Regions from separate parts of the Saccharothrix sp. NBAS 001 genome, predicted to be linked through region 2. Evidence: riboswitches for the same ligand, from Rfam matches in the RefSeq annotation. Region 2 holds a riboswitch; each other region holds the start of a gene.
What was found. A riboswitch is a leader RNA that binds a small molecule or an ion and turns the genes downstream of it on or off. The one in region 2 is predicted to bind glycine.

Region 1: another riboswitch for glycine. It lies ahead of gcvP (aminomethyl-transferring glycine dehydrogenase); the one in region 2 lies ahead of gcvT (glycine cleavage system aminomethyltransferase GcvT).
Region 3: another riboswitch for glycine. It lies ahead of gcvH (glycine cleavage system protein GcvH); the one in region 2 lies ahead of gcvT (glycine cleavage system aminomethyltransferase GcvT).

Annotation. Positions count from the first base shown of each region.
Region 1 is NZ_CM153251.1:5,561,203-5,565,546, forward strand. Features, by position in the region: gene gcvP (aminomethyl-transferring glycine dehydrogenase) at 1-1,815, opposite strand, end outside; glycine riboswitch at 1,969-2,059, opposite strand; gene AC0HI0_RS23170 (MerR family transcriptional regulator) at 2,123-2,686, opposite strand; gene AC0HI0_RS23175 (bifunctional nuclease family protein) at 3,329-3,802, opposite strand; gene ftsR (transcriptional regulator FtsR) at 3,945-4,344, opposite strand, start outside.
Region 2 is NZ_CM153251.1:5,999,301-6,003,644, reverse strand. Features, by position in the region: gene AC0HI0_RS25470 (hypothetical protein) at 282-443, shown strand; gene AC0HI0_RS25465 (helix-turn-helix transcriptional regulator) at 635-1,123, shown strand; gene AC0HI0_RS25460 (hypothetical protein) at 1,245-1,634, shown strand; gene AC0HI0_RS25455 (DUF3817 domain-containing protein) at 1,655-1,957, shown strand; glycine riboswitch at 2,268-2,355, shown strand; glycine riboswitch at 2,357-2,447, shown strand; gene gcvT (glycine cleavage system aminomethyltransferase GcvT) at 2,556-3,656, shown strand; gene glyA (serine hydroxymethyltransferase) at 3,667-4,344, shown strand, end outside.
Region 3 is NZ_CM153251.1:6,893,216-6,897,559, reverse strand. Features, by position in the region: gene AC0HI0_RS29670 (hypothetical protein) at 2-403, opposite strand; gene AC0HI0_RS29665 (hypothetical protein) at 406-588, opposite strand; gene ald (alanine dehydrogenase) at 948-2,054, opposite strand; glycine riboswitch at 2,276-2,367, shown strand; gene gcvH (glycine cleavage system protein GcvH) at 2,484-2,864, shown strand; gene AC0HI0_RS29650 (L-serine ammonia-lyase) at 2,870-4,234, shown strand; gene AC0HI0_RS29645 (hypothetical protein) at 4,282-4,344, shown strand, end outside.

The sequences.
Region 1 (4,344 bases), 440 kb from region 2:
GGACGGGATCAGGCACACGTCGCGGTGCGCGTTGTCGTTGGCCCGGTGGTAGGCGCGGATCGCCAGCAGGCCCGCGAACTCGCCCTGGCTGCCCGCGTTGGGCTGCAACGACACCGCGTCGTAGCCGGTCACCTCGGCCAGCCACGACTCCAGGTCCGTCACCAGCGACAGCAGGCCCTCGGCGTCGGAGGCCGGCGCGAACGGGTGCAGCTCGGCGAACTCGGGCCAGGTGATGGCCTCCATCTCGGCCGTGGCGTTGAGCTTCATGGTGCACGAGCCGAGCGGGATCATGCTGCGGTCCAGCGCGACGTCCTTGTCCGACAACGCCCGCAGGTAGCGCAGCAGCGCGGTCTCCGAGCGGTGCGCGTGGAACACCGGGTGGGTCAGGTAGTCGCTGGTGCGGCGCAGGTCGGCGGGGATGCCGTCGGCGGTGTCGGCGTCCAGGGCGTCGACGTCGGACACGGTCACGCCGAACGCCCGCCACACGGCGGTCAGGTCCTCGCGGGTCGTCGTCTCGTCGCAGGCGATCGACACCGTGTCGGCGTCCACCTGCCACAGGTTCACGCCCAGCTCGCGGGCGGCGGCCACGATCGCGGCGGCCCGGCCCTCGACGCGCGCCTGCACGGTGTCGAAGAACTCGCCGTGCACGACCTCGATCGCGGCCTCGCACAGGCCGGCGGCCAGCACGGTCGCCATCCGGTGGGCGCGGGTCGCGATCGCGCGCAGGCCCTCCGGGCCGTGGTAGACGGCGTACATGGAGGCGATCACGGCGAGCAGCACCTGCGCGGTGCAGATGTTGCTGGTCGCCTTCTCGCGGCGGATGTGCTGCTCGCGGGTCTGCAACGCCAGCCGGTAGGCGCGGTTGCCGTCGGCGTCCACCGACACGCCGACCAGCCGGCCGGGCAGCTGCCGCTCCAGGCCGGTGCGGACGGCCATGTACCCGGCGTGCGGGCCGCCGAAGCCCATCGGCACGCCGAAGCGCTGGGTGGTGCCGACCACGACGTCCGCGCCGATCTCGCCGGGCGGGCGCAGCAGCGCCAGCGCCAGCAGGTCGGCGGCCACCACGGCCTGCGCGCCGGCCGCGTGGATCTCCGCGATCAGCGCCTCCTGGTCGCGCACCACGCCGGACGCGCCGGGGTAGGACAGCAGCACGCCGAAGTAGTCGCCGCCCAGGCCGAGGCCCTCCAGGCCCTGCGACAGGTCGGCGGTGACGATCTCGATGCCCAGCGGCTCGGCGCGGGTCTCGATCACCGCGAGCGTCTGCGGCAGCGTGTCCTGGTCCACCACGAACTTGGTCGACTTGCTCTTGCCCGCGCGGCGGACCAGCGTCATCGCCTCGGCGGCGGCGGTGGACTCGTCCAGCATCGACGAGTTGGCCAGCGCCAGACCGGTCAGGTCGGCCACCACGGTCTGGAAGTTCAGCAGCGCCTCCAGCCGGCCCTGCGAGATCTCCGGCTGGTAGGGCGTGTAGGCGGTGTACCAGGCCGGGCTCTCCAGCACGTTGCGGCGGATCACCGGCGGGGTGGTGGTGCCGTAGTAGCCCAGGCCGATCATCTGCTTGAGCGGCTTGTTGCGGCCGGCCAGGGCGCGCAGCTCGGCCAGCGCCTCGGTCTCCGTGGCGGGCGCGGGCAGGTCCAGCACCAGTTCGCGCTCCCGGATCGACTCGGGTACCGCGCGCTGCGCCAGCTCCTCCAGGGAACCGACGCCGATCACGTCGAGGATGCGGGCCAGCTCCGCCGGCCGGGGGCCGACGTGGCGGTCGGCGAAGGGGGTGCCGTGCTCAAGAGCGGCGAGGGGGATGCGGTCCTGCGTCATAGATACGCCTCCGGGGCTACGGGCACACTTCTGCCGTTGCCCTCCCCCTCTGTCTTCTGCCCGTCCGGGCGCCTGAGAGCTTCACCCGGCCGTCAGCGGGCCGGGCTTGCACCGTCGGCGGGGTCGGCGAACCGACCCGCTTTCCAGAGGCGTCTCACCCGCGCGGTCCTTGCGCCTGAGAGGTTCCGGGGAGGATTTGCTCCTTCGGCGCCGAGACGTGCTCGGACTCTCCCGCGCGGGATAAAGCGACTACCCGCGAATGATACCCGGACCAGGGCCGGAGCCCGACCCGGACGCGACGCGGATCTCAGCCGGTGGCCCGCGTCCGCCGCCGGCGGGACAGCTCGTCGTTCGGGGTCTCGTCGATCTCCAGTCCGTCCGCGCGCTCGGCGGGGAACTCGTGGATGGTGCCGCTGATCTCCCGCATCGCCCCGCTGACCGCGATCCCGAACACGCCCTGACCGCCTTGCAGCAGGTCGACGACCTCCTCCGGCGAGGTGCACTCGTAGACCGTCGTGCCGTCGCTGAACAGCGTGATCCGGGCCAGGTCCTGGACGCCGCGGCGGCGCAGGTGGTCGACCGCGACCCGGATGTTCTGCAACGAGACCCCGGTGTCCAGCAGCCGCTTGACCACCTTGAGCACCAGGATGTCCTTGAACGAGTACAGCCGCTGGCTGCCTGAGCCCTGGGCACTCCTTATGGTCGGGTTGACCAGTCCGGTGCGGGCCCAGTAGTCGAGCTGGCGGTAGGTGATCCCCGCGATCTGGCACGCGGCGGGGCCCCGGTAGCCCACGAGTTCATCCGGCAGCGAGGAGTCCGGGAACAGCTCACCCTGTTCGCCGGATCCGGCCCGGATGGCTTCCTCGACCACGCCTGCCTCCCCTCGGTCCGGCCACGACAGCCGGCGACCAACGTGAAGCCGCCCCGGCGCCGAAATCACACCGTGGCAATTCACCTGAGTTCGACGGTAAGACCGGCTAGGGGGCAGGTCAACGCGACGCGCTGAGCGTGTCGCGTCTCAACCTCACGTTGAGGTTGAGAGAGTCGCCCGTTGTAAGCCATTCGGGTGACGTTTAGTGATCGTTTAGCCGATCACTGCTGACGTTGTGTAATCCGGTGGTGTGACACCGGGGGGTGGCACGCGGGGTTGATCCACAACTCACCGCACACACCACGAGGGGCCGACCCGACTCGCGGCCGGACCACCGGCCCCTCGTGGCCCACCCGGCACACGAACCGACGACAGACCCACTCACAGCCCGCCACCGGACGCTCGACGTGCGCTCCGACGGCCCGCCTGGAGAGCCCCGGGACACCCCGACGCGGCACACGCGAGGGGCCGTTGCGACCCGCGCGACGAGACCTCCCGGCGGCGCGCGGACGCGGTCGGGCGCGATGGGGCCCGTGAACGCGCGAAAGCCCGGAGCGAGCGCTCCGGGCCGCCCGTCCGGCCTCGCGGGCCGGACGCCTCCGTCGAACCTCGCCGCCCTCGGGCGGCTCCCGCACGGCGCTCCTAGGTGTCCGCGCCGCGGAAGTCCTCCGGCGAGACCGAGTCGAGGAACTCGCGGAACTTCTCCACCTCGTCCTCCTGCTCGTCCGGGATGATCAGGCCCGCCTCGGCCAGCACCGACTCCTCGGCGTGGATCGGCACGCCGATCCGCAGCGCCAGCGCCACCGAGTCGCTCGGACGCGCCGACACCCGCACGTCTCCGTCGAACACCAGCTCGGCGAAGTACGTGCCCTCCTGCAAGTCGGTGATCCGGACTTGTTCCAGGTTGCGGCCCAACGCCCCGATGACGTCCTTGAGCAGGTCGTGGGTCAGTGGCCGCGCCGGACGCACGCCCTGTTGTTCCAGGGCGATGGCGGTGGCCTCCACCGAGCCGATCCAGATCGGCAGGTAGCGCTCGCCCTCGGTTTCGCGCAGCAGCAGGATCGGCTGGTTGGCGGGCAGCTCCACCCGCACGCCGACGACGCGCATCTCGCTCATCGGGTATCGCCTCCCTCAGCGCGCTGAAATTCTGGCGTCCCCGCTATCCCACGAGGATCCCCCACGTACCCATTCGACGCTACCCGCCAAGCGGGCCTTGTGCGCAACACCTGGTATCCGCGATCACCATGCGGACCCCGGTTCACCTGGGCGAAACCCGCCCACCGGCGACGTCGCGCAGCCCGGTCTTCACCAGGAGTGTGTGCAGCGTTACGGAAAGCGCCGCCAACTCGCGGACGAGTTCGTCGGCGCGCGCCCGCGCCCTCGGGTCGCGTTGCCGGTACAGCGGTGCCACGACCTGCTCGACCAGGCCGACTTCGCGGTCCGCGGCGGCCCGGAACGCCCGCAGGTGGCGCGGTTCCAGGCCGAACCCGGTCATCGCGCGCACGGTGGTGGCGATCTGCACGGCCTCCTGGTCGTAGAACCCGGCCGCGCCCGCCCTGATCAGGCCGTGCTGCTCCAACTCCGCCAGCAGCGCCCCGTCCAGCCCGGAGCGGGCCAGCAGGTCCTCCCGCGTGAGCCGGTTCGGGGACCCGCCGGCG
Region 2 (4,344 bases):
GGAGAGCTGACGATGTCGCGGAACCTCGGTGTTCGTGCCAGGGGGGGAGTGGGCGAGTGGCCCGTACCTAGGTCATCGGCCGGGGCTCGGGGACCCTTGATCGTCCGTTCGGGTGACTGCCAGGAGGGCTGGAGCGTGGCTCCCTGGTGGATCCTGCGCCCGGTCGTGGGATCAGGGCGGGTTCTCCCGTCATCGTCCGGGTGAATGAGGGACCATGGGCCGTAACGCGGTGGGCACGACGCCTGCCGGCCGGGCACCTGTGAACGGACGGAGAGGGTCTCGTGAACGTCAAGAAGGTGGTGACGCTGGCGGCCGTCGCGCTGCTGCTGTTCCTCCTGATCACCCAGCCCGATCAGTCCGCCGACGCGGTCAAGACCGGCGTCGGCTGGCTGCGCCAGGGAGCCGAGTCGATCATCACGTTCGTCCGCAGCCTGTTCCGCTAGTCCACGTCGCGGGGCGTGAGTGGTCTGGTCACCAGTGGTGACGGCGGGGCCCGGACGTTGCACCGTATGGGTGGAATGAGGGCTATAACGCGCTGGTAACAGGGTTTTTGACAATCCAGGGTCTAGCGGTTGTCGGTACCCGCTAATACGGTGCGCTGCATTGGCTGATCTTCGACCGACGAGGAGGCAGAATGGTCGAGGACTCCGGAGTCGACGAGCTGCTGCGGCAGTGGGCGGCTGAGCGCTCGGACGACGCCGAGTTGCAAGAGGTGAACCGGATCAAGGACGAGTGGCTGGCCGAGGCCCCGCCGTCCGCGCCGGGGATCCCCGTGCAACGGGCGAACGGCGGGTCGCGCGGACTGGTTCGGGTCGAATCCGCTGACCCGGCCTACGTGGCGGCGATGCGGAAGAGGGCACCCGAGGTGCCCGAGGTCCTGCTCGCGGCGGCCGCCAGCTACTGGCAGCTGGTGGGCGACCTGTCCGAGGCGGAGCGGTGGTGGGACGCGGGCATCAGCCCGTTGGACCAGCGCGCGCTCGACTACCGGGCGGCCGGGCTCACGCCCGCCGACCTGGGACGGCGTCTCGGCCCGATGACGGTGCTCCAGCACCTGCGTCGGGGCAGTGCGGCGGCCTGGTGCGTGGCCAGGTTGCAGCGGCAGCGCCGGGACGGCGTTGCGTGAACCAGCGCCGCGTTGTGAGGGCGCGGCGTCGAGTGCGGTACCAGCACCAACCGGGAGGGCGGGCTCCTGTGCGAGGAGCCCCTTCCGTCGAGAAGTGAACTCCGCGAAGTAGTGTGGGAGGGTGCCCGGCACCCTCCTGACACCCAAGCGGCTCGTCGTAGCGGCGGTCTGCCTGGTGTCGTTGATCGTGTGCTGCGGCCTGGCCTACTGGCAGTGGGAGCGGTTCTCCGAAGCCGGTGGCACGTTCCAGAACCTCGGGTACGTCTTCCAGTGGCCGCTGTTCGGCCTGTTCCCCCTGTTCATGGTGTGGCGGCTGCGCAAGCTCGCGGCGCAGCGCCGGGCCGAGGACGGGGCGGACCCGGCGGTCGGGACGCGGGAGCCGGTGGCGCCCGCGCCGCGGCCGGTGGTTACCGTGGAACCCGTCAAAACACCCGCGCACGACGACGAGGACGACGAGTTGGCGGCCTACAACCGCTTCCTCCGGCAGCTCAACGCGCGGGACCAGCGGTGAGCGAAGGCGGTCGGTAGGCGATGAGCGGTGCGTTGAGCCGGTTCCGGTTCATGGCTTACGTGGTCGGTGTCGGCCTGCTCCTGCTCGTGGTCGCGATGTTCGTCAAGTACATCGGCGACAACGCCGGGATGATGGCCGTCGTCGGCCCCGTCCACGGCTTCCTGTACGCCATCTACCTGGTCTTCACGGTCGACCTGGCGCTGAAGGCGCGCTGGTCGCTCAAGGGCTCCGCGCTGGTGCTGCTCGCGGGCACCATCCCGTTCGTGTCGTTCTACGCCGAGCGCAAGGTGGTCGAGAGCGTCAAGGCGGAACGTGCGCTGTGACCGCCCGCGCCGTCCGCGCCCGGAGCCGCTGTGAGCGCGTCGTGTGAGCTTGAGGTGCTTCCTGTCGGGTTGTGGGCTTCCGGCGCGTCTGCGGGCACGTGGCACGCCTCCGGGGCCGTCTCGCGCACCCGGTGCGCCGGCACCCGCGCGGTGATCGCCTCCGCCCGCCGCCCGCCCGTCGACGGGCAGGTCCCGCGCCACCGCCGTGCGACCTGCGGCCCGGCGCCGGCCGGGTGTTGTGACCGGGTCCCGGTTGACCGTGCCTACCAGGCACAACTAGCGTCTGGCGGTACCAACTGAACACGGCCGTCGATGTCGAGCGGGAGAGTCCCCGCAAGGGGCGCCGAAGGAGCAACTCCTCCCCGGAATCTCTCAGGCACAGCTACCGCCCGACGAAGGCAACTCTGGAAAGCAGGCGCTGCGCGCCTCGCCCACGGTGCAAGCCGCGCCCAGCGCGCGGTGAAGCTCTCAGGCTCATGACAGAGGGGGAGGCTCACTCGACGAGGAGTCTCCGATGGACCGTGTCATCCTTCACCAACGGCGGCCGACCGACCAGGTCGGTGTCATCGCCGTGCCCGCCACCAGGGAGGACCACCCCGTGGAAACCCGCCGGACGCCGCTGCACGCCGAGCACGAGGCGCTGGGCGCCCAGTTCACCGACTTCGCGGGCTGGCGGATGCCGCTGCGCTACGACAGCGAACTCGCCGAGCACCACGCCGTGCGCACGTCGGCGGGCCTGTTCGACCTGACGCACATGGGCGAGATCGTGCTGTCGGGCCCCGACGCCGGCCGCGCGCTGGACCACGCGCTGGTCGGCAACGCGTCCGCGATCTCCGTCGGCCGCGCCCGCTACACCATGATCACCCGGCCGGACGGCGGCGTGATCGACGACCTGATCGTCTACCGGACCGGCGAGCAGGAGTACCTGGTCGTCGCGAACGCCTCCAACGCCGCCGTGGTGTTCGAGGCGCTGGTGGAGCGGGCCGACGGCTACGACACCTCGGTGGTGGACAAGTCGGTCGACTACGCCCTGCTCGCGATCCAGGGCCCGGCGTCCACCGCGATCCTGGCCGGCCTCACCACCACCGACCTGGCGTCGGTCAAGTACTACGCCTCCTACCCGACCGAGGTCGCGGGCCGGCCCGCGCTGCTCGCCCGCACCGGCTACACCGGCGAGGACGGCTTCGAGCTGTTCCTGGACCCGTCCGACGCGCCGGCCGTGTGGCAGGCGCTGCTGGAGGCGGGCCGCGCGCACGACCTGCGGCCCGCCGGCCTCGGCTGCCGCGACACGCTGCGCCTGGAGGCCGGGATGCCGTTGTACGGCAACGAGTTGACCACCGAGCGCACCCCGTACCACGCCAACCTGGGCCGCGTGGTGAAGCTGGACAAGCCGGAGGACTTCGTCGGCCGCGACGCGCTGGCCGCCGTCGCCGACAAGGGCGTGGAGGCGAAGCTGGTGGGCCTCAAGACCACCTCCCGCCGCGCACCCCGGCACGGCTACCCGGTGCTGGACGCGTCCGGCGCGGTGATCGGCGAGGTCACCAGCGGCGCGCTGTCGCCGACCCTGGGCTACTCGGTCGCGATGGCGTACGTGCCGCCGGAGCACGCCGAGCCCGGCACCGAGCTGGCCGTCGACATCCGGGGCAAGCAGGAACCCGTGGAAGTCGTCGCGCTGCCGTTCTACAAGCGAAACTCGTAAGGGAGACACCATGTCCGAGCACTTCAACACCTCCCTCGCGGAGTTCGACCCGGAGGTCGCCGAGGCCGTCGCCGCGGAACTGGGCCGGCAGCAGGGCACCTTGGAGATGATCGCCTCGGAGAACTTCACCCCGGTGTCGGTGCTCCAGGCGCAGGGTTCCGTGCTGACCAACAAGTACGCCGAGGGCTACCCCGGCCGGCGCTACTACGGCGGCTGCGAGAACGTCGACGTGATCGAGCGCCTGGCCATCGCGCGGGTCAAGGAGCTGTTCGGCGCGGGCTTCGCGAACGTCCAGCCGCACTCGGGTGCGCAGGCCAACGCGTGCGCGATGTTCGCGCTGCTCCAGCCCGGCGACACGATCCTGGGCCTGGACCTGGCGCACGGCGGCCACCTGACCCACGGGATGCGGATCAACTTCTCCGGCAAGCTCTACAACGTGGTGCCCTACCACGTGTCGGAGACCGACGGCCGGGTCGACATGGCCGAGGTCGAGCGGCTGGCGACCGAGCACCGCCCGAAGCTGATCGTGGCCGGCTGGTCGGCCTACCCGAGGCAGCTCGACTTCGCGGAGTTCCGCCGGATCGCCGACTCGGTGGACGCCTACCTGATGGTCGACATGGCGCACTTCGCCGGCCTGGTGGCGGCCGGGCTGCACCCGAACCCGGTGCCGCACGCGCACGTCACCACC
Region 3 (4,344 bases), 890 kb from region 2:
GTCAGTCCGGTAGGGCGTGTCGGGGTTTCGACACGACGGCGGGGATCTCGGTGGTGGCCTCGACGGGGGTTTCGGCCGACGCTTCGGCGTCCCGCATCCGGCCGAACGGACCGCGCAGCGGACGCCGCCGCTCGCGGTGCGGCAGCCCCTCGCCGATCAGGTGCTGGTGGGCCATGGTCCACACCTGGCACGGCCACTTCTTGTGCCGCAGCACGCCGGGGCAGGCGCGGCAGCGGCCGTCGGAATCGGGCTGGTGCACGGTGAGCAGCAGCCGCCAGGTGTCGGCGAGGCGGTTGATCTCCGCGCGGGCCAGCGGCACGAGCGCCTCGGCCGCGCCCCGCTCGGCGACCTCTTCGAGCTGCGTGAGCCGGTGCAGCACCGCGGCGCGCAGGGTCTCGTCCACGGTCACATCCTGTCCGCGGCCTGGTCCAGCAGGCGGTGCAGCCGGCGGGTCTGGGTGACCGACATCACAGCTGATTCGCCGGGTGGGGCGACCAGCAGCACCCGGTCGTCCTCGACCAGGACGGTCATCGACCGGTCCCGGCCGAACGGGTCGTGGCAGTCGATCCAGCCCTGTGGTTCGGCCATGTGCGCTCCGATCGGAGGTCGGCGGCGGCGCGGTGGGCTCACCGCGGAGGGGCGAGCCCGCCGCGTCACCGCGCGGGTGCCTCGCTCTGTCCATCGGCCGACCGGGCGTCGTGACTTACCTGTTACGCGGTGAATTCACTCGTTTGCTTGAGGGCGGACACGGGCTGTGCTCTGCCAGGTAAAGATCTGTGCGTCAGATGGGCGGGGCGGCTGGGCAGGGCGCCCGGTTCCCCGCTAGCATTGGTGGCGCGGCCCGCTCCCAGTGACCCCCAGGCTGGTTGAGCGGGCCGCCTTTTCATGCCCGGACGTGCGAGAAGGGGCGCCCACCGTGCAGGTGGACGCCCCTTCTTCGCGGGTGCTCAGACTTCGAGCGGAGTGTGGGTGAGGCCGTGCGCCTCGGCGACCGGCTGGTTCGTCAGCAGGCCCTCGTGCACGTTCAGGCCCAGCGCGAGCGCCTTGTCCGCGCGCAGCGCCGCCTGCCAGCCCTTGTCGGCCAACGCGACCGCGTAAGGCAGCGTCACGTTGGTCAGCGCGTACGTGGACGTGCGCGGCACGGCACCGGGCATGTTCGCGACGCAGTAGAACACCGACTCGTGCACCTGGTAGGTCGGGTCGGCGTGCGTGGTGGGCCGCGAGTCGGCGAAGCAGCCGCCCTGGTCGATCGCGATGTCGACGAGCACGGAACCCGGCTTCATCTGCGACACCAGCTCGTTGGACACCAGCTTCGGGGCCTTCGCGCCCGGCACCAGCACCGCGCCGATGACCAGGTCGGCCTCGCGCACGGCCTGCTCGACCGAGTAGCGGTTGGAGGTCACGGTGCGCAGGCGGCCCTGGTAGATCGCGTCGATGTGGCGCAGCCGGTCGACGTTGGTGTCCAGGATCTCGACGTCCGCGCCCAGGCCCACGGCGATGGTGGCCGCGTTCAGGCCCGCCACGCCGCCGCCGATCACGACCACCCGCGCCGGGTGCACGCCGGGCACGCCGCCGGGCAGCACGCCCCGGCCGCCGGACGGCTTCATCAGCGAGAACGCGCCGACCTGGGGCGCGAGCCGGCCCGCGACCTCGGACATCGGGGCCAGCAGCGGCAGCGCGCCGTTCGCGGTCTGCACCGTCTCGTAGGCGATCGCGGTGGTGCCGGAGTCCAGCAGCGCCTGCGTCAGCGGCTGGTCGGCGGCCAGGTGCAGGTAGGTGAACAGGGTCTGGCCCTTGCGCAGCAGCGGGTACTCCTGCGCGATCGGCTCCTTGACCTTGAGCACCAGGTCACCCTCGGACCACACCTCCCCGGCGGTGGCCAGGACCTTTGCGCCGGCGGCCAGGTACTCGTCGTCGGTGATGGCCGAGCCGAGGCCCGCACCGGCCTCGACGAACACGTCGTGGCCGCGCAGCGTCAGCTCGTGGGCACCTGCCGGGGTCAGCGCGACGCGGTATTCGTGGTTCTTGATCTCGCGGGGTACTGAGATCCGCACGGAGGGCTCCTTCGGGCCGTTGTTATTGCCCAAGGTCCGGTACCGCCATCCGGCTGTCATCGTGCCGTTGGCACGAACGCGCCCCTGCCCGGTTGTGCCGGCCGGACAACGGCGAAGGGCGGTTGAACTCTCTGGACACGCGTTGACACCCGCGTCGCCGACGACTTAGCGTGCGTGCGTTCAACCAACTGAACATCGGCCGCGGTGTCGCAGGTGACACCGGAACCCGAGCGGGAGAGCCTCCGGCACGTCCGGAGCGCCGAAGGAGCAAGTACCCCGCACACTCTCAGGCAACGAGAACCGCTCGGGCGAGGCGACTCTGGAAAGCGTGCTGACGCGCGCACCCACGGTGCAAGCCGCAGCGCTGCGGCGAAGCTCTCAGGTCCCAGGACAGAGAGGGGACCTGGCCGCGTGGACCGAGGAGCTGACGTGACTTATCCGGAAAACCTGCTGTACACGCCCGAGCACGAGTGGGTCGACTGGGCTCCGGGTACCCAGGAGCCCGTGGCCATCGGCATCACTTCCTACGCGGCGGAGTCGCTCGGCGACATCGTGTTCGTCCAGCTGCCCACCGTCGGCGAGCGGGTCAAGTCCGGTGACGTGTGCGGCGAGCTGGAGTCGACCAAGTCCGTGAGCGACCTGTACGCGCCGGTCAGCGGCGAGGTCGTGGAGGTCAACACGGCGGCGGCCGACGACCCGTCGCTGATCAACAACGACCCGTACGGCGGGGGTTGGCTGTTCAAGGTCGCCGTCGAGGACGCGACGGGCCTGCTGACCGCCGCGAAGTACGCGGAACTGACCGGGGACTGAGCGCCGTGGCGATCAGCGTCTTCGACCTGTTCTCCGTCGGCATCGGGCCGTCGAGTTCGCACACCGTCGGCCCGATGCGCGCCGCGACGATGTTCGTGGCGCGGCTCGGGCACCGGACGACCTCGGTGGACCGCGTGCACGTCCAGCTGTTCGGCTCGCTGGGCGCGACCGGGCACGGCCACGGCAGCCCCAAGGCCGTGCTGCTGGGCCTGGAGGGGCACAAGCCGGAGGACGTCGACCCGGCCGCGGCCGACGTGCGCGTGCAGGAGATCCGGGCGACCAAAAGGTTGCTGCTGGGCGGTGTGCGGGAGATCCCGTTCACCGAGGACACCGACCTGATCATGCACCGCCGCAAGTCGCTCCCCCTGCACCCCAACGGGATGAGCTTCACCGCGTACGCCGGCGGCGAGGTGTTGGACGAGGCGGTGTACTACTCGGTCGGCGGCGGGTTCGTGGTCGACGAGACCGCCAGCGGGACCGACCGCATCAAGCCCGACGCGACGCCGATCGAGCACCCGTTCCTCAGCGGTGACGAGCTGCTGGCGCGGACCCGGGAGACCGGGCTGTCCATCAGCGAGGTCATGCTCGCGAACGAGCTGTCCTGGCGCTCCGAGGACGACGTGCGGCAGGGCCTGCTGCACATCTGGGGCGTGATGCAGGAGTGCGTGGAGCGCGGCTGCACCGAGACCGGCGTCCTGCCGGGCGGGTTGAAGGTGCGGCGGCGGGCCGCCGAGATGCGCCAACGGCTCGCGGCCGAGCACTACGCCACCGACCCGCTGCGGGTGATGGACTGGGTGACGCTGTTCGCCTTGGCGGTCAACGAGGAGAACGCCGCCGGCGGCCGGGTGGTGACCGCGCCGACGAACGGCGCGGCCGGCATCGTCCCGGCCGTCCTGCACTACTACACGCGGTTCGTGCCGGGCGCGTCCGACGACGGCGTGGTGCGGTTCCTGCTCACCGCCGGCGCGGTGGGCGTGCTGTTCAAGGAGAACGCGTCGATCTCGGGCGCCGAGGTCGGGTGCCAGGGCGAGGTCGGCTCGGCGTGCTCGATGGCCGCGGGCGGGCTGGCCGAGGTGCTCGGCGGGACCCCGGAGCAGGTCGAGAACGCCGCCGAGATCGCGATGGAGCACAACCTCGGGCTGACCTGCGACCCGATCGGCGGGCTGGTGCAGATCCCGTGCATCGAGCGCAACGCCCTGGCGTCGATCAAGGCGATCACCGCGGCGCGCATGGCGTTGCGGGGCGACGGGTCGCACTTCGTGTCGCTGGACAAGGTCATCAAGACCATGCGCGAGACCGGCAAGGACATGAAGGTCAAGTACAAGGAGACCGCGCGCGGCGGTCTCGCGGTGAACGTCATCGAGTGCTGAGGGCCGGGCCGGCCTCGACCCGGGGTGCGGCTGCGGGGGAGGGCGTCGTGCGGGAAGACCTGGAACCGTTCCTGGGCAGGTGGGTGCTGGACCCGTCGCGCACCGCCTAC